DNA from 2 places in the Micrococcoides hystricis genome. Region 2 is predicted to be linked to the other one. Evidence: riboswitches for the same ligand, from Rfam matches in the RefSeq annotation. Region 2 holds a riboswitch; the other holds the start of a gene.
What was found. A riboswitch is a leader RNA that binds a small molecule or an ion and turns the genes downstream of it on or off. The one in region 2 is predicted to bind thiamine pyrophosphate.

Region 1: linked by a shared signal. The riboswitch ahead of ACFFFR_RS06055 (3-oxoacyl-ACP reductase) and the one ahead of ACFFFR_RS01960 (ECF transporter S component) in region 2 are both predicted to bind thiamine pyrophosphate.

Annotation. Positions count from the first base shown of each region.
Region 1 is NZ_JBHLUB010000027.1:46,342-61,855, forward strand. Features, by position in the region: gene ACFFFR_RS05995 (DUF4011 domain-containing protein) at 1-2,035, shown strand, start outside; gene cpaB (Flp pilus assembly protein CpaB) at 2,032-2,799, opposite strand; gene ACFFFR_RS06005 (FmdB family zinc ribbon protein) at 2,903-3,154, opposite strand; gene ACFFFR_RS06010 (5-formyltetrahydrofolate cyclo-ligase) at 3,188-3,802, opposite strand; gene ACFFFR_RS06015 (GNAT family N-acetyltransferase) at 3,887-4,555, shown strand; gene ACFFFR_RS06020 (hypothetical protein) at 4,649-5,353, shown strand; gene ACFFFR_RS06025 (phosphotransferase) at 5,402-6,634, shown strand; gene ACFFFR_RS06030 (hypothetical protein) at 6,671-7,720, shown strand; gene ACFFFR_RS06035 (pyridoxal phosphate-dependent aminotransferase) at 7,721-8,950, shown strand; gene ACFFFR_RS06040 (exodeoxyribonuclease VII small subunit) at 8,947-9,231, opposite strand; gene xseA (exodeoxyribonuclease VII large subunit) at 9,228-10,496, opposite strand; gene ACFFFR_RS06050 (4-hydroxy-3-methylbut-2-enyl diphosphate reductase) at 10,581-11,678, shown strand; TPP riboswitch at 11,722-11,822, shown strand; gene ACFFFR_RS06055 (3-oxoacyl-ACP reductase) at 11,845-12,636, shown strand; gene ACFFFR_RS06060 (LLM class flavin-dependent oxidoreductase) at 12,640-13,962, shown strand; gene ACFFFR_RS06065 (PIG-L deacetylase family protein) at 14,070-14,792, opposite strand; gene glnT (type III glutamate--ammonia ligase) at 14,914-15,514, opposite strand, start outside.
Region 2 is NZ_JBHLUB010000001.1:418,449-433,962, forward strand. Features, by position in the region: gene ACFFFR_RS01895 (hypothetical protein) at 1-1,603, opposite strand, end outside; gene ACFFFR_RS01900 (amino acid ABC transporter ATP-binding protein) at 1,638-2,363, opposite strand; gene ACFFFR_RS01905 (amino acid ABC transporter permease) at 2,360-3,037, opposite strand; gene ACFFFR_RS01910 (transporter substrate-binding domain-containing protein) at 3,052-3,846, opposite strand; gene ACFFFR_RS01915 (CPBP family glutamic-type intramembrane protease) at 4,014-4,874, shown strand; gene ACFFFR_RS01920 (hypothetical protein) at 4,871-5,068, opposite strand; gene ACFFFR_RS01925 (hypothetical protein) at 5,111-5,479, opposite strand; gene ACFFFR_RS01930 (MMPL family transporter) at 5,600-7,789, shown strand; gene ACFFFR_RS01935 (CueP family metal-binding protein) at 7,826-8,425, opposite strand; gene ACFFFR_RS01940 (hypothetical protein) at 8,588-9,487, shown strand; gene ACFFFR_RS01945 (MFS transporter) at 9,484-11,037, opposite strand; gene ACFFFR_RS01950 (TetR/AcrR family transcriptional regulator) at 11,106-11,684, shown strand; gene ACFFFR_RS01955 (NUDIX hydrolase) at 11,681-12,076, opposite strand; TPP riboswitch at 12,174-12,284, shown strand; gene ACFFFR_RS01960 (ECF transporter S component) at 12,345-12,983, shown strand; gene ACFFFR_RS01965 (ABC transporter ATP-binding protein) at 12,984-14,441, shown strand; gene ACFFFR_RS01970 (energy-coupling factor transporter transmembrane component T family protein) at 14,434-15,309, shown strand; gene ACFFFR_RS01975 (AAA family ATPase) at 15,322-15,514, shown strand, end outside.

The sequences.
Region 1 (15,514 bases), on a different contig from region 2:
GCAGGTACAGGAGCTGTACAACGAGGTCGCCGAACACCTCAACGAACTTGACCGCGTGCTCCGCCCGGTTGAGGGGAACAAGCTGGTGGACACTGACGTCGACACCATGATCGAGATCGTGAACCAGCTGGCTAAGGACGAGAAGACTCTGCTGGAGGTCCCGGAGCTGACCCTGATTCAGGAGCAGCTGAATGAGGCGGGCCTGCAGGAGCTGATGGCGGACCTGCAGGAACGCTCCGTCACCACTGATGAAGTCGCCGACGAACTGGAACTAGCGTGGTGGAAGTCTGCGCTGGAGGCCATGATTTCCGGCGACGACTACTTGGCGATGATGGGCGGCAAGGACCTGCGCCGCATCGAGGCCGAATACCAGCTGGCCGATCAAGCCCACATCGAATCCGGTGGCCGCAAGGTGGCGTTCGCCCTCGGACAGCAGTGGCGCCGCGCGCTGGCTGAACACATCACCGATGCCACCACGCTACGGACCGGGCTGAAAGACCATGACCTCGACATTGCCGGCTACTTCGGGTTGGCGCCGTCCCTGCAGACCGCGCTGATGCCGATTACCGTGGCCAGCCCACTGGGACTGGCGGCACATGTGCCCAGCAGCCGCAAGTACGACGTTGTGATCTTCCTCGACGCCGGTGAACTCACCCTGTCCTCGGCCTTGGGCGGCATCAACCGGGCCGACCAAGTGGTGGTCTTTGGCGATGCGCACTCACATGAGCCTAAGCCTTTCACCGTTTCGGTGGACCCGACGGCGCCGACTCGTTCGGTGGAGAAACTCACCAGCTTGTTCGACGCAGGTGCCCGCATCCTGCCGCCGGTGGCGCTGAAGCACCAGTACCGTGCCGTGGATTCGATGCTGATGCGTACCCTCGATGCGAAGGTCTACCAGCAGGGCATCAGCCGACTGCCGGCCCTGTCTGATATCAGCGGGGAGAATCCGACGTTGCGGGTGCACCAGCTGGTGGACTCCAAGGTCACGCTGCGGGCCAGCAGTGGCCGGAATGTGGAAACCTCGCACCGGGAGGTTGCCGCCGTCGTGCAGGCCATCGTGGCCCACGCCAAGGAACGGCCACGGGAGTCACTGGCCGTTATCGCCGGCAATGAGGCGCATGCCCGAGCCTTGGCCGAAGGCGTCAAACGTCAACTGGCCGAGGACCGCTCCGTAGTGCCGTTCTTCCAGGGCGGGGAGGAGCCGTTCGCCGTCGCCCCGTTGGAGCGTGCGGTGGGGCTGGACCGTGACCGGGTGATCTTCTCCCTGGGCTACACCGCCAGCGGTAACGAATTCAACCCGGAGGATGGTTACATCGCCAGCGAGGCCGCCATCAAGATGGTGGCCAAGGCGTTGCTCTCCGGGCGCAAACGCCTAGACATCGTGGTGTCTTTGACGCCAAGCATGCTGCAGGGCTTGAACTTGACCGGCGGACTGGCGACCCTCTTTGCGGTGCTGGCCGCACCGAAGGTGGGGCCAAGTTCCCTCCGCCACCTGCCGGCACCACTGCTGGATGATCTGTACTACCGGCTAGGTCAACTGGATCTTGCGGTACTGCGTGACTACGGCGAGCAGATTCCGGCCGTGATTGAGTACCGGCCTAACCCATTGACGGCTGAGGCAAGCACTGAACCGGTGAGCACCCCGGTGGCCGTGGTCACCGATGGGGATGAGAGCTTCGCCCGCATGAGTGTGCGCGAGCGCTCCCGGTTGCAACCGCTTCGGCTGCGCGGACTGGGCTGGCAGACGTTTACGATTTGGACGATCGAGGTCTTCTCGGATCCGGGTGCGTTGGCGCAGAAGATCTACTCGCTGGCGACCAACGGTAGTAGCGCGGACAAACAGGGAGGAACTGCGGTGGCAGCCAAACCGACACAGACAAAGCGGGCCAAAGGCCGGCGTGCCCGCTTCCAATTCACGGACGGGATCTTGCCCTCAACCGCAGCCGAGGATCAGCCGCACCGTTGGGGTGACGGTGAGGAACGCCGTGACCAGTGGTTGAAGGATCAGCGTCCGCCACACTGGGGGAACGACTAAGGCAAGCCCACCCCGGCGTCTTCTTCTTCGGGAGTCGTCGGGCTCAGGGTCATGAGGATGGACCCGCCGGAGGCTGCCGCAGCCACATTCGCTGCCAGCTTCTGCGGGACCGCCACCACGACGACGGCCTCCCCCTGATGAGAAGCCCCGGAACTGGTGAACGGTCCTGATTCAGCGGCCGGTTGTCCGTGGTACGCGGAGTTGTACAGGATGGTGGCCGCTGGCGCCAGAACGGTGGTGGAGTCGCGGCCGTCCTCGAATGAGGGCGCTTGAATCAGATCGACCGTGGCCCCGGGCGCCAAGATCTGCGCACTGGTGGCGTCCTGGCTCCGGATCGTCACCGCACGCGTTCCCGCCGGTAGTCCGGCCAACATTTCCGGGCCGAGCAAGAGGGAATGGCTGAGAACCATCCCGGCAGACAAGGGCACCGCCACGTGTTCACCGATGAGGTCTTCCGGGGAAGCGACCGTGCCCGAGAGGGCCGCTGCGGTTTCCGAAGACAGCTGCACCGTGGTCAGATCGTTAGCACTCAGCTTCTTCCCGACCGGGACATCTTGGGCGGTGACCACGACAGGTTGGGTGGCGACCGGTTCCCGGTGACCGGCCTGGAAGGTCAGGAACCCGGCCAGCAACGCCAGCACGAGGGCGAAAAGCCGTCGATGCTTGCCCAACGCCTCACGAAAAGTCAGGTTCAACACCGGCCGTTGCTGCCGCGTTGAGGAGCGGCGCTGACCCCGACGCGTGAAGAGTGCGAGCTGTCCCATGGACACCAGTACAGGCTGCTTCAGCTCTGCAGCATGTGCCAGGGCTGGCCGCAGGTGGAGATACCTGCCCTCATGTCAGGTTGTGGGGAAGTTCTCCTCGTGGCTAGTTCTGCGCGGCGCTCGGGGAGCTGGTATCGGTCTTGGCTGGTGCAGGCGATGAGGTTTGTTCGGATCCTGCCGAACGAGAATCGGTCTTGTAGAAACCGGATCCCTTGAACACGACACCGACGGTGTTGAACTGCTTGCGCAGGGTTCCCTGACATTGCGGGCAGACGTTCAACGCGTCCTCGTCGAAGGACTGGTAGATCTCAAAACCGTGGCCGCAGTCTTTGCAGGCATAAACATAAGTAGGCACGAAAGAAGATTTTACCGTGCACCGGGGCACGGTTTAGAACATCCAGTTAAAGCCCAATTGGGTGACAACCCCATCGACCGCTTGATCGTGCTCGTCCACCGGGAAGGTCCCCGGGGGAACGAATTCGTGCTGGTACACCATGCCCAGCAGCGTGGGAACAGCGGAGAGCGCCTTGACTTTGGCTAGGAACCGGTCATAGTAGCCGCCACCGTGGCCGAGCCGATACCCGTGAAAGTCGATGGCTTGGGCTGGCACCAGCATGACATCGACTTCATCGAAGACGTCGGCGCCGAACCGGGGCCCGACCGGCTCATCGATGGGAGCGTAGGCGCAGCGAGCCATTTCAACGCCCGGGTACCACGGTGTGAAGGCCAGCTGTCGCTCCGGCAAGCAGATCGGCATGAGTACCTCAAAGTGATCCTCTTCCACCAGCTGCTGCAGCAGTTGGTGTAAAGGCAGCTCGGTGCCGAAGGGCAGCGTGGCGGTGATGCGCCGATGGGGACTGTGCGAGGTCAACCATGGGCGAAGATGCGAGGTGATGAGGGCGGCGGCGCTGTTCCGCTCAGCCTGGCTCATGTTCTTGCGTTCGGCGACAAAGAACGCCCGTTGCCGCCGTTTGGCCTCATCGACATCGGAATGGGTGCTCATGGGGGTGATCATAACGGGCTGTGCCGCTAGGGTAAAGGGTCCCGACAGCGGTAGGTGGTGGTGCTGGACTATGATGAGGGTGCTATGACGAGCATCTTCTCCGGGAACCCGGCACGCTGGCCGGTGACGGTGTATGAGCCGGTTGATCGACCTGCCGGCTGGGAGCACCGTTTGGTGCTGCGACCGTTACGCCGACGGGATCAAGAGGAATGGTTTTCCCTGCGGCATCGCAATGCCGGCTGGTTGTTGCCGTGGGAAAACACGGATCCGGTTGAGGCGGAGAATGTCACCCATTACAACTTCGCCACCATGGTGCGCAGCATGCAGCGTACGGCCAAGTCGGGGCATTCCCTGCCGTGGGTGATCGCTAAGGAGCTCGATGATGGTGGGCCGACGGTGCTGATTGGTCAGCTGGCGGTGTCCGGAATCTTCTATGGTTCGTTGCGTTCGGCGGCGATTGGCTATTGGATTGATGAAAGCCATGCCGGGTTCGGTCTGACGCCTCGGGCCGTGGCCTTGGCCGTGGATCATTGTTTTACGCGTTTAGGGCTCCACCGGCTGGAGATCAACATCGTGCCGCAGAACGCTAATTCGTTGCGTGTGGTGGACAAACTCGGTTTCCGCTTCGAAGGCACGAGGAAGAATTACCTGCACATCAACGGTGCCTGGGTTGATCACCAGAGTTTCGCGCTGACCGCAGAAGAGGTTCCGGCAGGCGGATTGTGGCAGCAGATCGCGCGAAATAACAGCTAAGTCAGCCTTGACCGGAGTGTCACCACCAATACGGAAGACAGAACCGTTAATTTGGTGAGTAGCGCATCCGCACACTGAACTTAGGACTGACCCATGAACGAGCAGCCCCAAACTCTCCGCATCAACTGGCAACGGGTACCTTTTGCTGTGGTCGGCTTGGTCTCGCTCGTCGCCATCCCGGTCACCGTCATGTTGGCCAATGCCGGTGTCGTCGGGTGGAGCTGGCCTCTGCTTTTCGGCTTCCTCACCTTCGCCTCGGTCGGCAGCCTGCGGATGCTCGCGATCCGCTCCGAATACAAGCCTCACGGATACCACCAGAGCCCAACGGCCGCCTCATACCAGCGTAAGAACGTGCCGGGACTCACGCCACGGAATACCGCCGCTGATCCCTTCGACGCCAGTCAGGAACTCAACGCCGAGACGACTGAAGCTGACACCGCCGAAGCTGTTAGTGAGCACAGCAGCGATGCGGTAGAAGCTGAACTGCAGCAAGAGCATGCTGCATCGGAAACGGTCACCGATGTGGTCGCTGCCGAAGCCGAGACCACATGGGAACCAGTAGAGGTGCCCGCACCCAAGTACACCCGCGAAGCTAAAGCTGAACGCGCCGAACCGGAACCGCTGGAGCTTCCGGAAGAGCCGAAGGCTAGCGTTAATCGCCTGAAAGATACCCTGCTGGTCAATGAGGACCTCTTGCGCGAACAACAGGAACGGATCATCCGTACCTCGGTGCGCGCGCACCAGCCGAAGGCAGGGGCTCTGAATCTTGATGACGTTCTGGAACGCCGCCGGGCCTAGACTCAGACCCATCACTGCCCGGAGGCACCGGGCTGAGAGCAGGCGGGCATGAGCCAGCCGCTGACAGAACACCTCGAGCATTTCCACAATGCAGCCCGGTTGAACCTCTTTTTCCGGGCGCGTCTTGCGGCCCGGGGCATCGCCGTCGACACCATCGACATCGTGCGCGTCCAGCATCGCCCAAAAGCCGGGGTCACCGGGGTATACCGTGTCCGCGGCAGCATGGGCGGACGCGCGATTGAGCACCACTACGGGATGACTACCGAATCGTTGACGGCCCAAGAACGCCATGACGTGGTGCAGACCCACTATGCGGGCATCCCCGTGAGTGTCTGGCGGCACCCAACGGACCCACGGCTACCGGGATTGCCTTTGGCCACCGACCCTGGCACCTTGTGCGCTCTGTGGCCGGATGCCTTTCCGACGGCAGGGGAGCTGGACCTTTCGTGGCGAACCTACCGGCCGTTGCGGCGGGCTGTTCTGCATGCGCAGTACGGCGCGCAGGAAGCCTACCTGAAGGTGCTGACGCTAAAACGGGCGGGCCGACTCGGCCACATCCATCGGATCATGGCCGACGCCAAGGTGCCCACCGCCAGGTTGGTGGGGGAGCCCAAAGCAGGGATTGTGCCGCTGGCAGCGCTGCCGGGAAGACCGATGACCGACTACCTGTTCAGCTGGAATCCGGACGTGCTCGACCGGGCGCTACCGCTGGCCGAATTGGTTCAGGTGTTAGATGACTTGCCGACTGAGTTGACGACGCTGCGCCCTCGGTCGGCGTGGGCCGACGGCATCGGAGCTTTTACCCGTTCTGCGGCGGCAGCCTTCCCGCACTTGGCTCCGCGACTGCGGCGGGTCCGGAAGCACTTACGTAAACGGTTGGCCAAAACCGATCGCGGTCCGGTGGTGCCCACCCACGGTGATTTTTATGAAGCCAATATTTTTCTGACCGAAGGCCCAGACCAATCCCTGAGGTTTTCCGGGCTGCTGGACTTAGACACCATGGGCCCTGGGCATCGGGTCGACGATCTGGCCTGTCTGCTTGGTCACCTTGCCGTCCTACCGTCGGTGCATCCGGACTACCGGAGAATTGAACCGCTCACGGCACGCTGGTGGCAGGTCTGCGCCGGTCTCGTTGACGAGCGAGCGCTACAGTTGCGGGCCGCCGCTGTGGCCCTGACCCTCATCGCCGGGACTAAACACGCCCCGGCACACAAAGCTGCCAGCATCGCAGAACAACGACTGACCGCGGTGGAGGAAATACTGGAGGGTAAAAGGGCATAGAATCGAAAAGGGGCAAAGTGGGAAGGACAATCAAGGATGGCACAGCGACGAGCATCACGGTCTCAGCTGCTGCGCGCCGGCGCGCTGGTGGCGCTCGCTGGCACCGTTGTCCTGAGTGGATGCACGCAGAATCCTGAGCCGGGCCCCACCCCGGAGGAGATCACTGAGCTGAGCGTGTTCGTCCCTGCCGAACCGCTTGATGCAGCCGTGACCGAGGCCTACCTGCAATACGTGGATGCACAGGAACGTTTCAAGGTCGACCGGCAAGACAGCCAAGGCACTGACCAGCAGGATGAGGCCCCAGCATTCTTCAATGAGAGTGAAGTGAAAGACACCCTGACCCGTCTGGTGCAGGGAAATACCTCACTGGCGGTCGTGCGCGCCGGCCAAGCGCTGAACATGCTCGACCCCAACACCCTGCTGGTGCCGGTGACACGCCAAGAGACCAGCCCGGCACCCGAAGCGACCCCGTCCCCGTGGCCATCCACCGCCGCGCAGAAGGACGAACAACTGGCTGACCGGCTGCCCATCACCATCCAGCCGGCGCGTTCCTCCGAGGGCCGCCGAGGCGTGCGTGTTTTGAGTGCGTCCTTTGTGAAGACGGCACGGGAACTAGAGCCTGAGCAACAACTCAGTGACGTCTGCGACGAGCTTGACGCCGTCGTCCAGAACAGGATGCCCATCGCCCAGATTCGGGCAGAACTTGCGGCCGGCTTTGACTGCGAACCGCAGACGCTAACCGAAACTGAGCCGGTTGCCGCACTCCGGGAAGGCATGAGCGGAACCGCGGATCTGGTGCTGCTCGATAGCGCGAACCCGGCCGGTTTCGACAAGGGCATGGCAACGGTCCTGCCCGATGACTACCTGCTTCGAGCCGACAATTACCGCCCACTGCTATCAACCAGCGCGTTGTCCGACACCGAACTGACGGCCCTGTCTGAGACCGTGGCCCATGTCAGCGAAAAACTTACCGGCGAGGAACTGACCAACCTGTACCGGTACATCCATGAAGACCCATCCATGACCCCGGCCGAGGCCGCCACGTGGTGGCTGCACCGGCAGGGGCTGCTAACGGAAGAGAACTAGGTGCAAGAGATCAGGCAATCCAGCAAACTCCAGTACGTGCGCTATGACGTGCGCGGCCCTGTCATGGAGGAAGCACAACGGATGGAAGAAGCCGGTCAACGCATCCTGAAACTCAACATCGGTAACCCGGCACCGTTCGGATTCGATGCACCGGATTCGATCCTGATGGACATCATCCGCCACTTGCCGCAGGCGCAAGGCTACTCGGACTCCAAAGGTATTTATTCGGCCCGGACCGCCGTCAGCCAGTACTACGAGTCTCGGGGCATCATGGACATCTCGGTGAACGATGTGTTCATCGGCAACGGCGTCTCCGAGATGATCAGCATGGTGCTGCAAGCCTTGGTCGACAACGGCGATGAAATTTTGATTCCGGCCCCTGATTATCCACTCTGGACTGGGGCAACCACGTTGGCCGGTGGCACCGCGGTGCATTATCTGTGCGATGAGAACAATGACTGGAACCCTGACTTAGAGGACATCGAGTCTAAGATCAGTCCGCGCACCAAGGCTATTGTGCTGATTAACCCGAATAACCCAACCGGTGCGGTCTATTCGCGGGCCACCTTGGAAGGGTTCGTGGACGTGGCGCGGCGGCACAACTTGGTGCTGATGGCCGATGAGATCTACGAAAAGGTGCTCTACGACGGCGCCCGGCACATCAATGCTGCGGCATTGTCTGACGATGTGCTGACGTTGACGTTCTCCGGGTTGTCGAAGGCCTACCGGGTGGCTGGTTTCCGGTCCGGCTGGGTGGCCGTGTCCGGACCGAAGCATCGGGCCCGGAACTTCTTGGAGGGCCTGACCTTGCTGGCTAATATGCGGATGTGTGCCAATGTGCCAGCTCAGCACGCGATCCAAACGGCGTTGGGTGGCTACCAGTCCATCAATGATCTGGTCTTGCCCGGTGGCCGGTTGCGAGAACAGCGCGACGTCGCCTACCGCATGCTCAATGAGATTCCTGGCGTGAGCGTGAATCAGGCCAAGGGGGCCCTGTATCTGTTCCCGCGGCTTGACCCCGAGGTGTACAACATTCAGGATGACGAGAACTTCGCCCTGCAGCTACTGAAGGAGCAGCGGATCTTGGTCTCCCACGGTCGGGCGTTCAACTGGGTGAACCCGGACCATTTCCGGTTGGTGACCCTACCGTCTGTGGAAGTTCTGACCGAAGCGGTGGGCCGCATCGGGGAGTTCTTGGACGATGTGCGCGAAAAGGGCCGCGTCCTCTAGTTTTGACCGGTGGCGTCGGCGCCGCTGTCGCCTTGAACCTGGGCACGGACCTGATCCAACCGTTGCTGGGCCCCGTTGAGCCACGATTCACAGCGGTTGGCCAAGGCCTCGCCGCGTTCCCAAAGGGCCAAGGATTCCTCCAGTGAGGTTTGGCCGGCCTCGAGACGGTTGACGATGTTGACCAGTTCCTGGATGGCGGCCTCGTAACTGAGTTGGCCAATATCTGAGGTGTCTGCCGTGGCAAAGGCGGTCTGGTCTGGTTGGTTGGGCTGGTCCGTCATGCTTGGTCGGTACCTTTCGACTCGGAGGGTTGTGCGTCGGTCAGTGCGGAGGTGGTGGTGCCTTCGGAGGTCGCGGCGAGCGCGCCGTCGGCTAAGAGCAGCTGCAAGGCGGTCCCGGCCGGAGCCTGTTCCGGGTTCTTCAGCACGTGCCCGTCAATCGTGCGGGCGACCGCGTAGCCCCGGTTCAGAGTCTTTTGCGGAGACAAGGAACGAACCTGGGTACGCAGGTGTTCGATCCTAGCGTGGCCTGCGGCCACCGCCCGGTCTGCGGCTTGGAAGGCCCGGGCCCGGATGGCAGCGAGTTCTTGGGCACGCAATTGAACCATGGTGTGCGGGTTGGCCAGCACCGGCCGGGTGCGTAAGGCCGCCAGGCGCTCCGCTTCGGTGGCTAAGAGCCGTTGCACCCCGGCGGCTAACCGCTGCCGTCCTTCGGCGATCATGGCCAACTCTTCTGAAGCGTCGGGCACGATGCGCTTGGCAGCATCGGTGGGGGTTGAGGCCCGCAGATCGGCCACATCATCTAGGATCGGGCGGTCTGCCTCGTGCCCGATAGCGGAGACAATCGGGGTCTGGGCGGAGGCTACCGCCCGGATGAGGGCCTCGTCGCTAAAGGGCAGGATGACTTCTTCGAGTGCGCCACCACCGCGGGCAATCACGATGACCTCCACCTGCGGGTCGGCATCAAGTTCTTGGAGCGCGCGGGTCACCGCGGCGGGCGCTTGGGGACCCTGAACCTGGGTCTCAATCAGCTTGAACCGTGCGGCCGGCCAACGCAGGGTCGCATTGCGCATGACATCCTTTTGGGCGTCGGAATCCTTGCCCGCGATGAGCCCGATGCAGGCCGGAAGCTTCGGCAAGGGACGTTTGCGTTCCGGGGCGAAGAGACCTTCGGCAAAAAGCGCTTTGCGCAGCATCTCTACCCGGGCGAGCAGATCTCCGATACCGACCGGGTTCATCTGCTGGATGTTCAGTGACAGTCGACCGTTTTTTTCGTAGAGCTGCGGGTTCACCAGTGCGGTAACCCGGGCGCCGACATCGATGCCAGGGGAGAGCTTCGCGGCAACCGAGCGCCACACGGTCACGGACATGGACACGTCTTGATTCAGGTCCCGGATGGTGCCGTAGACGTTGCCACGGATTTCCTTGAACTCGATCAGCTCACCCTCAACCCAAATATGGGGTGCACCGGAGAGCAATTGCTTCAGCCCGGCCATGTACTGGCCCAGTGGCATCGGTGAGTCTGGTTGGTTCAAGACAGTTGCCATGGTCTCCACTGTAGCGGCTCCCACCCCCGTGCTAGCTCAAGGCCCGGGGCGAAGATGTGCGGCAAGTTCGATAGACTAGGGGACATGTCCACTCATGTTTCCTCCAAGCCTGTTTCGATGCCCATGCCATCCATGCCGCGGGTGCGTCGCTCCCGTGAAGAGGTGGAAGCTGCCGCTCCCGTCCACGGGGAGAAAAAAGTTTTGCTGGCCGCTCCGCGCGGTTACTGCGCCGGCGTCGACCGCGCCGTCATCGCCGTTGAAAAAGCCCTCGAGCACTACGGCCCACCGATCTATGTCCGCAAGCAGATCGTGCACAACCGGCACGTGGTGGAAACCCTCGAAGAACGCGGCGCGATCTTCGTAGAAGAAACCGATGAGGTCCCCGAGGGCTCACTGTTGGTGTTCTCCGCCCACGGTGTTTCACCGGCCGTGGTGCAGTCCGCCAAGGACCGGGATCTTGAGACCATCGATGCGACCTGCCCGCTGGTCACCAAGGTGCACCGGGAAGCGGTCCGCTTCGCCAAGAATGGCTACCGGATTCTGCTGATCGGTCACGAAGGCCACGAAGAGGTAGAAGGCACCTACGGGGAAGCCCCGGAAGTGACCACCATCGTCAACGGACCGGAAGAAGTCGCCGATCTGGTGGTGCCAGAGCACGAGAAGCTGATCTGGCTGTCCCAAACCACGCTGTCCGTGGACGAGACGTTGGAAACCGTCCGGCTGCTGCGTGAGCGGTTCCCACACCTAGAAAACCCGCCATCGGACGATATTTGCTACGCCACCTCCAACCGTCAGCACGCGATCAAAAAGGTCGCCCCGCAGGCTGATCTGGTGCTCGTGGTCGGTTCCACGAACTCCTCAAACTCGGTCCGGCTGGTCGAGGTCGCACTGGAATACGGGGCCAAGAATGCCAAACTGGTTGACTTCGCCCGCGAGGTCGATGAGGCCTGGTTCGAAGGCGTCGCCACCGTTGGCGTCTCCTCGGGTGCCTCGGTCCCAGAGGTCCTCGTCCAAGAGGTCCTGCGCCTGCTGGCCGACTACGGTTACGGAGAAATTGAGGAGATTGTCACCGCCGAGGAAGACATCATTTTCTCCCTGCCGAAGGAACTTCGTCCGATCCTGCGCGCCCACGGCGACGAGTCCCGGGCGTTGGGCGGACGCGGCACCAAAACGCCCAAGTAAAGCGCACGAATCTGCCATTGCGTAGTTCTTTGCTACGCTTGTGAATTGTGACACGGGGTGCCCCCACACGGTGCGGGGCTGAGAGAACACCCGTCGAACCTGATCCAGATAACACTGGCGAAGGGAATGTCTCATCACTCCCTTCTGCCATCGCAGAAAGGCATCCATGGCAGATCACCAAGCCCCGGCGTTGAACCAGCAAATCGTCCTCGTTACCGGGGGCGCACGCGGACTCGGCAAAGCCGTCACCGAAGCATTCTTGCGCGAAGGTGCCAAGGTCGTCATCAACTACCTGAACTCCCGCGAAGCCGCAGAAGCGCTCGCGAACGAGGCCAACGAGCGTGCCGCAAACTCGGCCATCGCCATCCAAGGTGATGTGACTGATCCGGCCGCCGTGAAGAACATCTTTGACACCGCCAAAGAGTTCTTCTCCGCACCGATCTCCACCGTGGTGAACAACGCACTAGCCTCCTTCTCCTTCGACGGCGACGCCCGCCCCAAGGCCGACGAGATCGACTGGTCCCGTTTCACCGGTCAGTTTGAAGGCAACGTTCGCGGCGCGGTCAACACCACCCAGGCAGCCCTCGCTGGTTTCGAGGAACTCGGTTCCGGCCGCATCATCAACATCGGCACCAACCTGTTCCAGCACCCGGTGGTGCCCTACCACGACTACACCGCCTCCAAGGCCGCGCTGCTGTCGTTGACCCGCACCTTCGCCCACGATTTGGGTCCGAAGAACATCACCGTCAACATGCTCTCCGGTGGCCTGCTGCGCACCACCGATGCCTCCGCGGCCACCCCGGAAGAAGTCTTCGACTTCATCGCCTCCGGCACCCCGCTGCGCTCGGTCACCACCCCGGCTGAATTCGCGGACGCGATCCTGTTCTTCGCCTCCCCATGGTCACGCTCAGTCACCGGCCAGAACTTGGTCGTTGACGGCGGTTTGGTCATGGACTAACCGATGGATCAGGAACCCAAACTCCATTTCAACCTGTTCCTGTTCACCGCCGGACACCACTCGGCGGCATGGCGGCACCCGGACTCCGCGCTCGAACGACTCGGAGACATCAGCTACTACCAGGAACTGGCCAAGATCAGCGAACGGGGTCTGCTCGATGCAGTCTTCTTCGCTGACGGTCACTCGGTCCCTCCGGTGGCACAGGGGGCCCGGTGGTTCCTTGAACCTCTCACCACGTTGTCTGCCATCGCGGCGGTCACGGAGAACATCGGGCTGATCTCCACCGTCTCCTCCACGTTCTACACCCCGTTTCATGCCGCGCGGTTTGCCGCATCCCTAGACCACATTTCCGGTGGTCGGGTGGGCATCAACGTGGTGACCAGCATGTGGGACGCGGAAGCGCGCAACCATAACCGCGAGGCCATGCCAGCCGCCGCGGAGCGGTATGCCCGGGCCGAGGAGTTCATACAGGTCATGACGGGACTGTGGGACTCGTGGGCCGATGACGCCATTGTCGCCGACCGCCAGGGGCTGTGGGCTGATCCGGACAAGGTTCGCCCGATCAACCATCAGGGTGAACACTTCCTGGTGGACGGACCCTTGACCGTGCCACGCTCCCCGCAAGGCAAACCGGTGCTTATTCAGGCCGGCGCCTCCGAGGACGGCAGGAACTTGGCGGCCCAGTGGGCTGAGGCCATCTACGCGGTGGCCTTCGACCTGAAGGCGGGCCAAGACTACTACCGAGATGTGAAGTCCCGGATAGCCAAAGCTGGACGCAACCCGGACGCCACCGCAATCCTGCCCGGCCTGGTCACCTACATCGGGTCTACCGAGGCCGAGGCACGGGCGAAGAAGGCCGAACTGGATGCGTTACTACCGGTCCAGCATTCCCTACGTGAACTCGGTCTGTTCATTGGGCAGGACTGCTCGGACTGGGACGTGGACGCGCCCATCCCGGACCTGCCGAGCTTGGAGGAGGTCACCGTTCCGAAAGGACGGTACGGCACCATCCTGCGCATGATCGAAGTGGACACGGTGGACGGCAAACGACCGCTGGTGCGCCAAGTCCTAGGCCGGCTGGCTGCCGGTGGCGGACACTGCACCATGATCGGCACCCCGGAACAGGTGGCCGATGAGATCGAAACGTGGTTCCGCAACGAGGGCGCCGACGGGTTTAACCTGATGCCGCCGATGTTGCCGAATTCGTTGGAAGACTTCATCGACCACGTCATCCCGATCCTGCAAAAGCGGGGCCTGTTCCGCACCGAATATGAGGGCAAAACGTTGCGCTCTCACTTCGGTCTAGAACAACCCGTCATGGTGTAGCCACCACCCCTAAAACAAGCTTGTGCCCCGCACACACCGGTTCAGCGTTACCGGTGTGTGCGGGGCACGAGTCGTTTAAGAGCAGCCGGTGGTGGATGCTTGCACCGCTAAAACTCGTAGCGCCGGAACGGGGCAGCATATTCGGTGCCGGCTGCCTCGCCTCCACCGCGCAGGATTTCCGGGATGAACTTTTCCGGTGCCATGTGATCTGGCAGGGACTCTAGGTAGATTTTGTGTGCCGCCAATGACTGCACCGCCCGGTCCTTGGCTTTCTCACCGACCCGCACAGCCGCATTGGGCTCATTGTGGGCGGTGACCCACAACTGTTTTGTCGACCATGGGGCTAAGCCTGCATCGGCGAGCTCGGTAAACAACCACGGGTTGTCCGCGTCCCGGATGGCGTCCACGGTCGCCAGCCCCACGTTGCGGTGATCGGCGTGGTTCAACCCCCACCCGACGGTCAGTTCCCAGGTCATGGTGATGACGACATCGGGGCGGACCTTGCGGATGTGCTCGGCGATCGCCTGACGCAGCTCGAGGTTGTTTTCCACCAGTCCGTCAGGGAAGTCCAGAATCTCAAGATCGTTGACGCCCACCACGGCGCAGGCTTCTTGCTGTTCGTCGCGGCGCAACGCGACTGTTTCGGCTGGTTTCATCTCGCGGATGCCGGCCTCGCCTGCGGTGATCAGCAGGTAGTGAACTTCTACTCCGGCATCGGTGAGTTCGGCCACCGCGGCGGAGGCACCGTACTCCATGTCATCGGGGTGGGCGACAACGCAGAGGACCCGCCCAATGCCGTCGAAGTTAAGGTGGGGGAGTTGGGTGCCCATGGGTGTCCCTCCTAGAAGTGTTCTTAACACAACAATGCCTCCGATCTTGGCGTGATGCCAATACCGGAGGCATTGTGTTGGGTCTAGCCCGCCTTAGGCTCGGGCCAGTCTGTAGAGTCCCTTACGGGAAGAGCAGGTAACGCTCGATCTCGATCGGGGATACCTCATCGGTGACCTCGTGGAACTCGTCGTTCTTCACGCGGATGTAGTAGTCGATGAAGTCTTCAGTTGCGTCTGAAGGTTCACCTTCTGGGCCATCCTTTGGAACCTTGCCGAACGCCTCACGCAGCACGTCGTCCTTGCCCAAGTAGTGGCAAGCTTCCCAGAGGGAGCCCGGCAGCAACTTGATACCGCGTTCGCGCAGCTGCGATGGGGAGAAGTCGTACAGGTTCTTCTCGTTGATCGGACCTGGATCCAGTTTGCGTTCGATACCGTCGAGGCCGGCAGCCAATGCTGCGGCCATCGCCAAGTATGGGCTGCCGGAGAAGTCCGGGGTCCGGTCTTCGATGGCGCCATTACGGGCGATACGGATCATCTGGGTGCGGTTGTTGCCGCCCCAGGTCCGGGCCACTGGGACCCAAGTACGAATGGTTTCGGTACCTGGTTTCAGGCGCTTGTAGGAGTTCACGGTGGGTGCCGCGAACGCCGCGTAGCCGCGTGCGTGCTCCAGCAGGCCGGCGATGAAGTGGTAGGCCACATCGCTAAGCCCGAAGCCACGTGGG
Region 2 (15,514 bases):
CGGTCTGTTCCGGGGTCAGCATCGGGTGGTCTTCGTCGATGAAGTTTTTCCAGCCCCACGCCACCTCGGGTGCATCTTGGTGCAGGTTGTCCCAGGTGGCGTTCTTTTCGCCTTGGCTGCCCTGACCGTCGGCGTGGATGAGCACGGCGATCTCGTCCCTGTCGAGTTTGATCTTGTCCCGGTCACGCAGCATCTGGGTCTGGAATTGGTGCAGCACCAACGCCTTTTGCGGAAGCTTCTTCTTGGCGGTGAAGTCAGCGAGGTAGTCCACGACGTCATTGACCTCGTCCGCTTCGACATGGCCGATGCGGGCTAGGTGGCGTTCGTTGTCACCGATGCGCCATTCCGGGTCGAGGGCGACTCCCACGTGTGGGTAGGCCAACAGGTCTTCGTAGAGTTTGATTTGTTCGACGAATTCGGTGCGGCCGGGCTGGAAGTCTAGGACGACGTATTGGCCGGCTTTCTCGGCGGCTTTGATCAGCGGCAGGAATTCTTTGGCGTCCCACTCTTCGGAGTAGTTATTGTCCGGACCGGCGGAGGACGAAGCGACGGTCACGATGATTTCCAGTGCGGGGATGGAGGCATCTTTGCCGAAGAGTCCGTCGTATTTCTTGGCGTAGGCTGCCGCTTTCTTAATGGTGGCGTTGGTGCCCTGTTCACCCAGGACACCTAAGGCCGGGGTGATGGGTGAACCGTAGAGGGCGACGTAGCGTTTACCGTCGAAGACCAGCTGGCCGCCGCCGGGAAGTTGTTTGCCGGTGGCGACGGTCGCCAACCGGTTCGAGAACTGTTTGGAGTCGTCAGCGGTGGCTGATATCCCAACCACGTGCTCGGCGGCGGAGACCTGCTTGATCAGCTCTTGCTCCGAGCGGATGTCGCCGGTGTACGGCTGCAGAGAGGCACCGGCGGCCAAGCCGTTGGCGGCCGCGCTCAGCGAGTCTTCGCTGTCTTCAATCACGGCGACGGTGGACGATTCGTTAGTCTCATCCGGCTCCAGCTCAGTAACGAGGTCTGTGATTGGTTTGCCGGAGGAGGCTTTCTCAGTCGGGGCCTCATCTCCGGTGGCCTCTTCTTCGGAAGGCGCGGAGGATGATTCCGGGACGTCTTTATCGAGATGTTCGTTGAGGACCGCGTGGTCTAGTTCGAAGGATTCGGCCTCGAGGTTGCGTACTTCCACGAGGTCACGGTCATCGGCGGCCACAGCGTCGCGTTGTTCGTCGCTGAGCTCACTGGCGTTCAGCACGGTCTGGGTTTTCAGATCGGTGAGGGCCTCAGTTGTCGGATCGACGTCCTCGCCAATTTCCAGCAGCGGAATCTGGGCGAAATAGGCAGTGCGGGCCAGCTGAGCTAAGGCAGCCGTGTCCTCGCTGCCGACGAGCAGGACGGTTGGTGCTTCGGTGAAGAAGGTGGTGGCCGCAGCGGCAGAAAGGGCGGCCGGGTCAGCATTGGTGTGGCTGATAAGTTCATCGGTGAGCTGCGCCACCGTAGCCTGTCCCGTTTTTTCCTGTTCGGACTGGGAGGTTGCTCCCCCGTCACAGGCGACGACACCCAAGGTGAGGATGCTGAACAGACTGAGGATTTTGGCTGCGGTGGCGCGCTTCACGCGATGATGCTCGTTTCGTTGGGAAGTGGTTGTCCTACAGGACGCGTTTGAGGAACCCTTGGGTCCGTTCATTCTTGGGACGTTCGAAGATGTCGGAAGGCTTGCCTTCTTCGACGATCTTGCCACCGTCCATGAACAGCACCCGGTCGGCGACCTCGCTGGCGAAGCCCATTTCGTGGGTCACCACGACCATGGTCATGCCTTCTTGGGCCAGCTGCTTCATGACGGCCAGCACGTCCCCGACGAGCTCGGGGTCCAGTGCGGAGGTTGGCTCGTCGAACAGCATGATCTTCGGTTCCATGGCCAGTGCGCGGGCAATCGCCACACGCTGCTGCTGGCCGCCGGAGAGCTGGCTGGGCAGCGCGTCGCCGCGGTCCCCGAGACCCACTTTGTCCAAGAGTGCTTGCGCACGTGCGGTGGCTTCAGCTTTGTTCAGGCCACGGACCTTCATGGGTGCCAGCATGATGTTCTCCAGCACGGTCTTGTGTGGGAACAGGTTGAACTGCTGGAACACCATACCGATCTCGGTACGGACCTCGTTGATATCAACTTTCGGGTCAGTCAGGGACTGGCCGTCAACGATGACTTCTCCGGAGGTGATGTCTTCGAGCAGGTTCAGGCAGCGCAAGAACGTGCTCTTACCGGAGCCGGAGGGCCCGATCACGCAGACAACCTCTCGTTCTTCGATGCCAGCGTCGATGCCGGTGAGCACCTCGTTGTCACCGAAGGACTTATGTAGGTTTTTGACTTCAATGATCATGAACGGTTCAACCTCTTCTCAACAAGGCCCAAGATCTTGGACAGAGTCACCGTGATCACCAGGTAGAACAACGCAACTGTGGTGTAGATTTCCACGGCGTTGAAGTGGTTGGACGCAATGAGGCGGCCCTGGAAGATCAGCTCTGGGACCAGAATCACCGACAGCAAGGAGGTGTCCTTGATGGAGATGATGAACTGGTTGCCCAGTGGTGGGATCATCCGGCGGAAAGCCTGCGGCCAGATGACGTGGCGCATGGTGTCTCGATGGTTCAGACCCAAGGAGCGGCCTGCTTCCATCTGACCCTTGTCCACCGACTGGACCGAACCGCGGACAATCTCCGCGATATAGGCGCCTGCGTTCAAACCGATGACGATGATACCGGCGGTCAGAGAAGGGATCTTCGCACCGATCACCAGCGGCAACGCGAAGTACAACCAGATGGCCTGGACCAGCAGCGGGGTGCCACGGAAGACTTCAATGTAGATGCCGGCGAGGATGCGAACGATCTTGATGCGGGAGATACGTCCCAAACCGAAGATCGCACCAAGGACGAAGCCGATGAGCAACCCGACCACTGATACAAGGAGGGTGTACCCCAAACCTTGCATCAGGGCCGGGAGGAACTCAACTACGCCGACCCAGTCGAAACGGGAGGGTGTGAGTACTGTATTCATAGGGTGGCTACGCCTTAGTTATCCTTGGCGTCAGTTCCGAACCATTCCTTGTGCAGTTCGTTGTACTTGCCGTTGTCCTTCAAGGTGGCCAAGGCTTCGTTGACTGCGGTGCGCAGGTCATCGCTACCCTTCGGGAAGGCGATACCGAAGTCGACGGTGTCGTCAGCTTCGCCGACCATCTTCAGGCCGTCACCGGTGGTCTTGATGTAGTAGGCAACGTTTGGCTCATCGTAGAGGATGGCGTCAGCGCGACCATTCTCCACCGCCAGGTAGGCCTGGTCGAGCTGCTCGTATGGCTGTGCCTCAGCTTCTGGGACATTGTCGGCCAGGTACTTGGCCGAAGTCGAGCCCAGACGGGTGGCGACGTTCTTGCCGGCCAAGTCATCGATGCCCTTGATCTCATCGTTGTCCTCGGTCACGGCAACGATCAGACCGGCACGGTAGTACGGGTCAGAGTAATCGATGGACTTCTTACGCTCTTCGGTGATGCCGATACCGGCGATCGCCATGTCGTAGGAGTTGGTCTGCAGACCTGGGATGATGCCATCGAAGTTCGAGTTCTTCAGATCGATCTCAAAACCGGCTTCTTCGGCGATGGCGTTGATCAGGTCGATATCAAAACCAACGGTCTTGCCATCTTCCTGGAATTCGAATGGGACGTACGAGGTGTCAGTGACGACCGTGAAAGTCTGACCTTCAACCTTTGAAGCATCCCCCTCACCGTCTCCACCTCCGTCACCGCATGCAGTTGCGCCCAAGGCCAATGCTGATGCCGCCAGTACTGCGGCGAGTTTCTTCCGGATAGTCATGAAAGACCCCCAATTGGTTGATTCGAGTGATGCTCGTGCCGCACCGTACGGGTACGACGTACGGTATAAACACTAGAAAGACCCTTCCAAGGTGTCAAAGGTCACGGCTTGGCAACGGAGCCGATCTGGTACCGTTCGCTCAATCTTCTGTTGCTAAGCTTGCTTGCATGAAACGGCTCGAGGCCTCAGCGCCGAGTTCAGCAGCCACCGTCGAAGGCCCAGGCGGCGGTGAGGTGAAGGGAATGCTGTCCTGGCCCGCGTTGGCGGCAGCCTGCTGTGCGGCCGGGGCCGTCGGACTTTTCGGGTTCTTCAGCCCTCTTGGCTACCTTGGTCTGATCGCCGCGATCGTGGTCGCTGCACTGAATTCTCGGCGATTATTCAAAGACATTGTGCTCATCGCTGGCGCCTTGGCGCTGATCTCAACCATCAGTTTGGAAGCGGACATCTCCGTGTCCAATATGTTGCTGATGGGCACGGTGCTGGCTCTGGCGGTGGCGATCCCCTATTGGATTTCCCGCTACGTATACAAGGACCATGCCATCCGGTTCCCGCGGCGTACCGGACAACCGTGGAGTCGGCTGGAATGGGGCTGGCTTCTGGTCACAATATTTCTCGCATGGCTTATTCTGCCCGCTTACTTTTTGGGTACCGGGGTCTACCAGAACTGGCCGGCCGTGCAAGAGTGGCATGAGATTGCCCGGCTGTTCGTGGGCGTGAACGCCGTGGGGATCTGGGATGAACTCTTTTTCATCTGCACCATCTTCACCCTGTTGCGTAGGCACCTGAACTTTTGGACGGCGAATATTTTCACCTCGGTGATCTTCGTGTCCTTCTTGTGGGAATTGGGGTATCAGTCGATCGGGCCGGCCTTGACCATCCCATTCGCCCTCGTCCAGGCCTGGATCTTCACCAAGACAAAGTCATTGCCGTACACCATCACGGTGCACCTGCTGTTCGATGCGATCGTGTTCCTCACGATCGTGCACGCCCACCATCCTGAAGCGCTGCCGATTTTCCCGTTTGTTTAGTCGCGCTTTGTCACGATGAACTTCGCCGTGGGGCCTTCCACGTGGTACTCCACATGCCAGCCGTTGACGTCACCGCGGGCGTTGCGTTGACCGGAGTGTTCCTTCTGCCAGTCGACAAAGTCGGCCCACTTGCCGGTATCAAAGTTGCCTTCATCCGGTAATGCTTCACCGTAGGCTTCGGTGTGGCTCAGCAACTGCTCTGCTTGCTGCGAAGGATCTGGCTGGCGCTGTTTGCGTTACATGATGAAGGCGCGTTGGTCACTGAGTTCGATGACCGCTTCGCCTTGATCTGCTTGGGTGCGACAGCGGCTTTCACCCTGACACGTCCAGCCGGCTTCCTGCAGGGCTTCAAGTACGCGGGCGTCATTCGGGGCGACCGCGTCCGAAGCTGTCTGGGCCGGGGTGGCTTCACTGTCCGTTGTTGGGGTGTCTTCGGTGTCACTCGGTTCCGGTTGAGACTGCTGGGTCTGGTTCGCGGTGGCAGACTCTACGGTTGCATCCGTTGCCTCTGGGCTTTGGCCTTCTCCCGCGCAGGCACTCAACGCGAGGGTCACCGCTGCGGCTAGGCCTAGGACTCGTTGTCGGTTTTTAGTCGCACGTGTCATGTTTTCCAGTCTAAACCGCTTGGCGGGTCCCCGCTCTAATCACCCATTCGGGTGATGTCGGCTCTGCCTTGAATTCTTAGTCTCGAATTAACAGCACGATTGGCTAAGGAGAACGCTGACATGTGGGAGAAGACTGTCCAATGGATGGTGACGAAGAAAGGTGCGTGGATCACCATCTTGGTGATGACCATCCTCGGGGTGGGCATCGCCGGTGGACTGCGCAGTTTTAGTGTGCCGAACTCGGTTGGATCTGTGCCCTCGCAGGCTGAGTCAGCGGTGGTGCAGGAATTGGGCGAGCAGTTCCCGCATGCCGATGAAGCACAACTGCTAGTCGTCTACACCTCGGCTGAGGACGATCAGATCCTCTCGAGCACGACACTCCAAGAACTTCGCAACACTGCCGGCGAGTTGGCTGGTTTCGGTAGCGCAGACTCCACCAGCGAACCGTTTGGCCCCATCACCTCGGAGGATCAAAAAGCGGCGATCCTATCCGTGCCAGTACAAACCGCCGAAGTCGCCGCTGATGGTACTCAGACAGCGATCCCGAATGCCGAGCTGGCAACGGTCATCGAACAGGTGCGGGCTGAAGCCGCTGCCACGGCACCGGATCAGACGAAAGTCTGGGTGACCGGCGGGCCGGCCTTTGGCGCCGACATCGCAGCCGCGTTTGACGGAGCAAACTTCACCCTGTTGGCCGTGACGGTTGGTATTGTCGCCCTGTTGCTGCTGCTGACGTATCGTTCTCCGGTGTTATGGCTCATCCCGCTCCCGGTGGTGGGCTTGGCCGACGGCGCTGCGGGGGCCATGACGGCGATGACCGGTGAACTATCGGGCCTGGGATTTGATACCGGCATCATCTCTGTGCTCGTTTTTGGTGCTGGCACCAACTACGCGTTGCTGTTGATCTCCCGCTATCGCGAAGAGTTGAGAAAAACTTCCGACCATCGCACCGCCCTGCGGGATGCCGTGCTGGCTACCACCGGTGCCATCGTTGCCTCCAACCTGACGGTGGTTATCGCTTTGGCGACCATGTTGTTGGGCATTGTTCCCAGCACCCGGGGGCTGGGTCTAGCCGCAGCCGTTGGCTTGGTGTTTGCGCTGGTATTCGTCCTGACGCTGCTGCCTGCTGTGCTTTCTCTGGTAGGCCGGAAAGTGTTCTGGCCATTCATTCCCAAACCGGGCCAAGAACGCTCCGAAAAGCAAAGCCGCTGGTTTACCGTGGCCAATTCGGTGGTCCGCTTCCGCCTACCGGTGTTGCTCACCGCCATTGCCGCACTGACGGTCATGGTGTTACCGCTGTTGAGCACCAGCATCGGTTTGTCCAAGACCGAACAGTTCCGGGTGCCCAGTGAGTCTGCGGCCGGGTTCGAAGTATTGCAGGAGCACTTCCCAGCCGGAGAGGCTGAACCACTCACCGTGGTCACCACCGCCGGTGCGGCCGAGCAACTACGCTCAGATCTGGAGTCAGTTGATGGCGTCGAACGTGTCGGTCAGGCTGAGACTGCGGTGGATTCGGATTTGGTTCGATTCTCGGTGGTCGGTGAGGCCGAACCCGACACTGATGAAGCGAATGAGCTCTTGGAGCGGGTGCGCACCGTGGCACACGGTACCGAACTAGATTCGATTGCCGTTGAAACGAATGTACTCACCTCCGGCGACGTCACCGCATTGGTCGGCGGGGCTTCTGCCGAAAGCTACGACCTACTCCAAGCGTCCGCTCGTGACCTTGTGATCATCGCCCCGCTAGTACTGCTGGTCGTGTTCATCGTCTTAGTTCTCCTGCTGCGGGCAGTGCTCGGACCGGTGGTCCTCCTGCTGCTCAATAGCCTCTCTTCGCTGGCAGCCATTGGGGCGGGCACGTGGATCGGGACAACCGTGTTCGGTTTTCCGGCACTGGATGTCAACGTTCCGCTGCTAGCCTTCATCTTCTTGGTTGCCTTGGGTATCGATTACACGATCTTCTTGGCGCATCGGACCATGTTGGAGTCTCGTACGGCACCGATCCGCGAAGCGGTCGTGCAGGCCGTCGGTCACACCGGTGTGGTGATTACCAGCGCAGGGGTTGTCCTTGCCGCAGTCTTCGCAGCACTGGGTGTCTTGCCACTGGTCACACTAGGTCAGCTGGGACTCATCGTGGGCTTGGGTGTACTGATCGATACTTTGGTGGTCCGCTCCATGGTCGTGCCGGCGGCGCTTGCCCTGCTCGGCGAGAAGACATGGTGGCCCCGGAAACCACGCAACCCGGAACTTCCAGACCCAGCAGAAACTGTGCACGAGCAGCGACCGGTCCGTCAGTTGGAGAAGGTCTAGCCGAACGCCGACTCGTCAGCTGGATGCGTGGTCTGGTTATTTTTCCTCGACATAGATAATCGGGTTCAGTTTCACGTCAGTGATGCACGTCGGTGCATCACTGGCGGTACTGAGCTGGACCTTCGGTGACTCGAGGCCATGGTCCGCGTGCGTGGACAGTTTCATCTCCACATTGCGGTCCCGGGGTAACCAGAAACCGACGAAACCGTTGGGGTTCGTCCGGTAATGGTCGTTAACATAGTTTTCCCCGGTTTCGGTGTCCCGAATATGCACGAAGAATTCGGTGTCCGTGATTTCACCGAGACAGCTCGTGAGCGCGTGGTAAAAGCAGTCGTGCGTTTGCTCCTTGTAGGGAGCAATTGACAGGTAGAACTTGTCCTGAGGAAGCGGCATCGTGTGCTCGGTACCATCCGGTTGTTCCTGGATCACCAGTTGATCGGCTTGGACTGACACCAGCAGATCATCCGGTCGGTCCTGCGGATCCATCGTTTCCAGATGCTCAATGATTTCTTCGGCATTCTTGCCGGCCATCCCGTACTTGGAGAGAACATCATCCAAAGAGGAAGCTGGCGCACACGCCGTCAACAACAGGAGCGAGGCAGCTAATAACGCTAGGACTCGACGGTACAGGGACATGGCGAGGATCCGATCTTCAGTCGCAATGATTCATCATCATTAAACCTGAACCACTAAGCAACAGACAGGTACGGAAGTCATAATCGGGTAGTTTAGACTTCAACGTCGAGCCGGCCCCCTTGGCTGGGGCTGAAACGAGTCAAAGTTGGGAGTGCACATTACGTGAGATGGCGACCACCGATTAAGCGGCTGTCAGGATGGTCCATCTTCGGACGGTTCATTCTTCTGACCGTGATTGGCTTCATCACGTTCTTCATCATCTCTTTCGGCGGCATCAATCCCTATGGGACCAGGCGCACCAACAGCGAATACATGGTCACCTCCGGGCTGGTCTTCACCGGAATCATGTTGTTGCTGGTCTTTTTGCTCACGCGAGCTGATCGATCCAGCCTGCGGTATGCAGGCCTTGGGCGTTGGTGGACGGCACCAATCCACTTCGTTTTGGGTCTGCTTTTGTGGATGGTTCCCGCTGCACTAGTCATCACTGCGGGGCGTTTGCCATGGCATTATCGACTGGATCCGGAGTGGGACGGCACCTGGTGGGAAGAGATTCTCCTGACATCCGGAGGCGTCTTTTTCTCCTTCATTTTGCCGGTGTTACTGGTCCTGTTTGGCTACTTATTTTCAACCCTGAACCAATATCGTCGCCCGTGGCTGTTCATCGTGTTGCTGGCGGCCTTGTTAGCGCTGCCGCCATACCTTGTCTCCGGAAGCATCTTCGGCTTCCTGACGTTCTTTGTCGGCGGTGTTGTGGCTGGTGGGCTGCGTCATATCTCTGGGTCAATATGGTTACCGGCCGGATTCTTCGTAGCGCTGCTCGAGCTGGGAAACGACGTAAAGATCCTGCAGCCTCCCCTAGGGGTCGAACCGCTGACAGCCACCATTATCGTCACCATCGTGGCTCCGGGTATCGCCGTGGCTGCGATTCTTATCAGCCATTTCTTGGCTACACGCAGCCATGTTCGTCTCGAGCCAGTGCAGCAGCCGTACCTTCCTGCCAACATGCACAATCCCTACGTGCAGAATCCTTACGCACAGAATCCTTACGATCCGCGGGCCTAGGGTTCACGCTCCGGCTCAAGGACGACGCTACGCTGGCGCCGTAAGACCATGAACACCAAGATCCCCGCAATCGTGACAGCGATGGCACCGACGATCGAAGCAGCGTCAGCACCGAGGGTGAACGCTTCCCGCGCGTTGGATGCTAGTTCCTCACCTACAATGGCAGGAATTCGTTCGCTGATCTGAATCGCAGCCCCCAAGGTTTCCTGCGCTTGCAGGCCTAGCTCTTTGTTGATGCCCACCGGTACGTGCAATGTGTACCGATAGACCGCCGTCAAGATGCTCCCCAACACGGCGGTACCCAAAAGTGCACCAACTTCGTAGGCGGTTTCAGAAATACCGGATGCCGCACCAGCTTTATGCGGTGGTACGGAAGAAAGAATCGCATCGTTGGTCAAGGTTTCAGCTAAGCCGACGCCCATCCCCACCAAGACGAACGCTACGACCAGCAACCACACGGAACTTCCAGCCTGTAGCTGCGCACCGACCACAAAACCGCCGGCAGACATCAACAGGCCCAACGGGATGAGCGCCCGCAACGGGAACCTGTTCGCCAGTTTCACCGCGATCAAGCCAGCCAGAATGGTCGCCACCAAGCCAGGGATCAAGTACATGCTCGCGCCCATCGGCGAGTATCCCAAGACCAGCTGCAGGTACTGGGAGATGTAGTAGAGCATCCCGGTCAGCGCCATCAGGCTGAGCAGATTCGCGACCACAGAAACGCTGAAGACTCGGTTGACGAACAGGCGCACATCCAGCATCGGGTTAGGAATCCGTAGCTGCCTGCGAACGAAGTTCCAGCTGAGGATGACACCTGCGGCAAAGAGACCGATCGCGATCAACAGATTGTCTCCTGCCGCGACGGACTTGATCCCGAAAACAATCAGGAACATGGCACCGATTGATATCGCAGCACTGATCAGGTCTAGTTTACCCGGGGACGGATCCTTAGACTCTGGCAAGAGCAGCGGCGCCAAGACCAAGAACAACGCAATGACGGGAACGTTGATCAGAAAAATCGATCCCCACCAGAAGTGTTCCAGCAGCCAGCCACCAACGATAGGGCCAAGGGCTGCACCGGCGGAGAACCCGGCAGCCCAGATCGCCACGGCGAGTCTGCGCTGGATGGGATCTTGGAACATATTCCGCAGCAGGGCCAACGTCGACGGCATTAAGGTTGCCCCGAAGAGGCCGAGTAGAGCGCGGGCGACGATCAGCTGTTCCGCCGAAGCCGCGAATGCCGCGAACACGGATACCGCGCCGAAGCCGATGGCACCGATCAACAACAGCTTTTTCCGACCTACCCTGTCCCCCACGGTGCCCATCGTGATGAGCAGCCCGGCCAGAATCAGCGGGTAGATGTCCACGATCCAGAGCAACTGGGTTCCCGAAGGATTCAACGCTTTGGAAATGTCGGGCAGCGCAAAAGACAGCACGGTGTTATCGATAGAGATCAGTAACACAGTGAGCATGAGAGCTGCGAAACCCAACCATGTTTTCGCGCTCGCCCGATCCGAAACCAGTGGCTGTTCCACCAACTCCCGTGTCATCAACATACGATCCATTTCATTACGTTACTGTACCGTCTAGACGGTATCATAACTGCTAGGCTTAACCCATGTCCGAGCACGTAAACAAGAAGCAAAGAAAGCACAAACGCGGAAGCGGAAAAGATCGCGTATTGGCCGCTTACGTAGACATTCTGCTCGCTGACGGGGTTGCCGCGGCCACGCTCGATGAGGTCGCGCGTCAGGCTGAGATCTCCAAGGGAGGGTTGTTACACCACTTCCCGTCCAAGGAGGATCTCAATGCCGGGCTCATGGATTTACTGGTCGAACTCAATGAGGCGGATATAGAGCGCACGGTGGCCCAAGGCGATGATTTGATCAGCGCCTACCTCACCTCGTCATCCATTGCGCAGGATGAGTATTCTTCCGTCTTCATGGCCGCCCTGAAGCTGGCTGGTTCGAACATTCCGGAAGTCGATCGGACTCTTCAACAGGTGCTCCAGTCCTGGCACCAGACACTGCTGGAACATCTCCCCGATCCGGCGTTGGCCAAGATCGTTCACTTGATTGGCGATGGACTCTACCTGCACGCGATCGTCGGCTCGAATCCCGGCAATGGTGTTCAAGAATTGATTCAGGCGTTAGAAGAGCTATCCGAACACAAAACTGATTGCGGTGAGGACGCCTAGCAGTTCACGCCTGCTTTGCGCAGGTAATGCACGAGGTGGTCCGTCAGCGGGAATTGATCCAGCTCGGACAAGGGAATCCATCTCGCGTCGGCGGCGTCGTCTCCAGCGACCAGCTCGCCGCCAATAATCGTTGCGGCAAAATCGTGAATCTGGAAGTAGTTGCCATCCCCTATCGGGACCTGAAGTTCTAAGAGCTGGTCCTCTACCCTGACTTCATACCCGGTTTCTTCTGCCACCTCACGTCGCACGGATTCTTGCAGTGACTCCCCCGGGTTGACCTTTCCGCCAGGCAGCGTCCAACGTCCCTGCTGCGGTGGATTTCCCCGCTGGATGAGCAAGATCTGCTCATCACGAACAATGATGGCAGCGGCGGCGAGGACGGGTTCACTCATAGCTCGCTAGCCTAGTCAAAATCGTGTGTGCTTGTGTGAAGCCGCCTCTCCAAGCCGTGTCGGTGATTCTTCATAGGGCTGTTATCTCTGTTACGCTCAAGGCTGTCACGGGAGTTCGGTGATCCGAACTGAGAGGAAGACACCTAAGTCTTCGACCGTCGAACCTGACCCAGATCATGCTGGCGCAGGGAGACCCTCTTACACTGTTGACACCGCCAACGGTGTCAATCCCCGTGCGCTTTCACGATCTACAGAAAGAGCACATACTGTGAGTACTACTCAAACAGTTTCTCCTCAGACTTCCCCTCAGCTGGCTCCGGCTCGACGTACCTACCGTTGGCGGGTTGTCGACATCATCGTCATGGCAGTCTTGGCCGTCCTAACCGGTGCGATTTTTGCCGGCTGGAACATTGGCGGAGTCGCCTGGATGACTGTCATGGAATCTCTCACCCCCGGTCTTGGAGGCCTTGCCCTTGGCGGCTGGCTGATCGGTGGCGTTCTGGGTGGTCTGATCATTGGCAAACCTGGGGCCGCACTCTTGGTCGAACTGCTCGCCGCATTTACTGAAGTCATTTTCGGCGCGCAATGGGGTTGGGGTGCCGTCACCGCCGGACTGGCTCAGGGCTTGGCCGCTGAGCTCATCTTCTTGGCCACCGGGTACCGCAAATTCACACTGCCCGTCGCCTTTATTGCCGGTGGTGCTGCTGGTTTTGCGAACTGGGTTCTCGGACTGATTACTTCCGGGAACTTGGCCAAAGGTCTGGAATACAACGTCATCTTCGTCTCCAGTGCAATTCTCTCCGGTGTGGTGATCGCAGGCCTCGTTGGCTGGCTCTTCTCCCGCGGTTTGGCCTCCACTGGTGCCCTGCGGCAGTTCCCCTTGGGTCGCCTACAGAAGCGGGTCTAAATGACAGTCCACATTCGTGCACAACAATGGGGCTGGCGTCATTCCGGCAGGAATGCATGGGCGCTATCCGGCGTTGATTTCACCATCGAGCGCGGCGAACGCGTCTTGATCCTCGGCCCTTCCGGCGCTGGCAAGTCAACCTTGTTGAAAGCCATCTCTGGGGTGCTCGGAGGCCAAGACGAAGGCGAGGAGCTTGGTTCGCTTACAGTCAACGGGCAGCACCCGAGTCAACAACCCGGACGCACCGGGCTGATGTTGCAGGACCCGAACGCGAACACCATCATGTCCCGGGTCGGAGATGATCTTGCGTTCGGTTGCGAGAACCTCTTCGTCCCACCGAGCCAGATTTGGCCACGAGCAGCTGCCGCCTTGGAAGCTGTTGGACTAAACCTGCCTCTGGACCACTCCACCGAGTTCCTCTCCGGGGGTCAACGTCAACGTCTGGCCTTGGCCGGAATCCTAGCGATGGCTCCTGAGCTACTGGTACTGGATGAACCGACCGCGAACCTAGATCCTGACGGGGTCGTGGAAGTCCGTGATTCGGTCAAACGCGCGCTGGACCACAGTGATGCCACCATGGTGGTCGTGGAGCACCGAGTAGACATTTGGTTGCCCCTGATCACACGTGTCATCGTGCTGGAGCCCGGTGGCGGGGTCCGGGCCGATGGTGATCCGCAGACAGTGCTCTCCGAGCTAGGCACGGAATTAGCGGCCGAAGGCATCTGGGTTCCCCACCTACCCGTGGCAGTTGAACGAAACAGCAGCACACCCGGGCAGTTATTGCTGGAAAGCAACGATTTGCTCGTCGGTCGCCATGGCCAGGCTGTTGGCACCACCCACGAGGTTCAGGTGCATGCCGGCGAGTCGATCGTCATCACCGGGCCCAACGGGGCGGGTAAATCTACCCTCGCCTTGACCCTTGGCGGGCTCCTCGCCCCAGTTGCGGGAGATGTCACGGCTACCCCGGCGCTGCGAGATGGACAGAAATCATCGGACCCACTGAAATGGCGGTCCCGTGAACTCGTCCGGCGCATTGGTACGGTCTTCCAAATCCCAGAACAACAGTTCGTGACCGGTTCGGTCCGAAAAGAACTGGAGCTCGGGCCGAAAGCAACCGGCATGTCTAAGTCAGACATCAACGAACGGGTCGACCGACTGCTCGTCGCGCTCGGTTTGGAATCGCTAGCTGAAGCGAACCCCTTCACACTCAGTGGCGGAGAACAGCGGCGGCTTTCAGTCGCCACGGCGTTGGCTACCCGTCCTAAAATTCTGTTCCTCGACGAACCGACTTTCGGGCAAGACCGCCGGACCTGGATCGAATTGGTGCAGCTGATGTCAGAGCTTGTCTCTGACGGGACCACACTTGTGTCCATCAGTCACGATGCCGATCTTGTCCGCATCATGGGTGATCGCATCATCAATGTGGGTCTGGAACAACAGGAGCGTGTGCATGTCTGAGAAATTCACGGGGGCTGCCCGGGTGCAGGACTACCCCATCAGCGCGCATGCCGATGTTGTGGCCGAACGGCATCAGGCACAGCTAAACCGAGTCGGATTTGAAGGCCCACTGGTAGAGCGCCTGAACCCGCTTTTCCTCTTGCTGGGGACGTTCCTGTACTCGATGCCGCTGATGATCACGTTGGATTGGGTCAGTGCGTCAATCGCGCTGTTGCTTGGACTGGTCGGTTCCTATGCCATTGGTGTGCCGATTTCAGCCACGTGGCGACGAGGGTGGTTCTTGCTCGTCGTTGCCGCAGGTTCGTTTGTGAGCATGCTGCTGTACGCCCGTCCAGCAGGCCAGAGCTATTTCGAATTTGGTCTGATCAACATCACCGACAACTCAATCCAGTTGGCAACGGGGATTTCCTTCCGCGTGCTTGCCATCGGGCTACCAGTGTTGTTGGTGTTGGGAAGCATTGATGTGACCCGGTTGGCGGACGCCATGGCTCAAAACGGCAAGGTTGCACCCCGGTTCGTTTTGGGCACGCTAGCTGGTATCCGGCTGGCGGGCGTTTTCAAACGCGATTGGCAGGCGATGGATCAGTCCCAGCGAGCTCGCGGAATCGGAGAAGGAAACAAGTTCCGGAAGCTGTTCAGCATCTCTTTTGCGTTGCTGATTTTGGCGATCAGACGCGCTTCTTCACTGGCGACTGCGATGGAATCTCGCGGTTTTGGTCGGAATGACCGGACGTGGGCGCGCCCCTCCCCGGTGCGTCGCCAAGACTATGTGTTTGTTGCGGCGTGTCTGATCGTCATCAGTGTGGCGTTGGCTGTGTCCGTCTTGACCGGGACGTTCAACTTCTTGGGACTTAGTTCTGTGAGCTAGTCTCGGAGCATTGTGAGAACCACGTTCGATACGAACATTATTCTGATTGATGGGCGAAGCGGCTCGGGCAAAACAACGTTTGCCCGAGCCCTCGCTCATTCACGCGAGCTCGACATCGTGCACATGGATGACCTTTATCCAGGTTGGAAAGGGTTATCGGCCGGCGCTCACACAGCTGCTTGGATGAGCGCACTCCTAGCAGCCG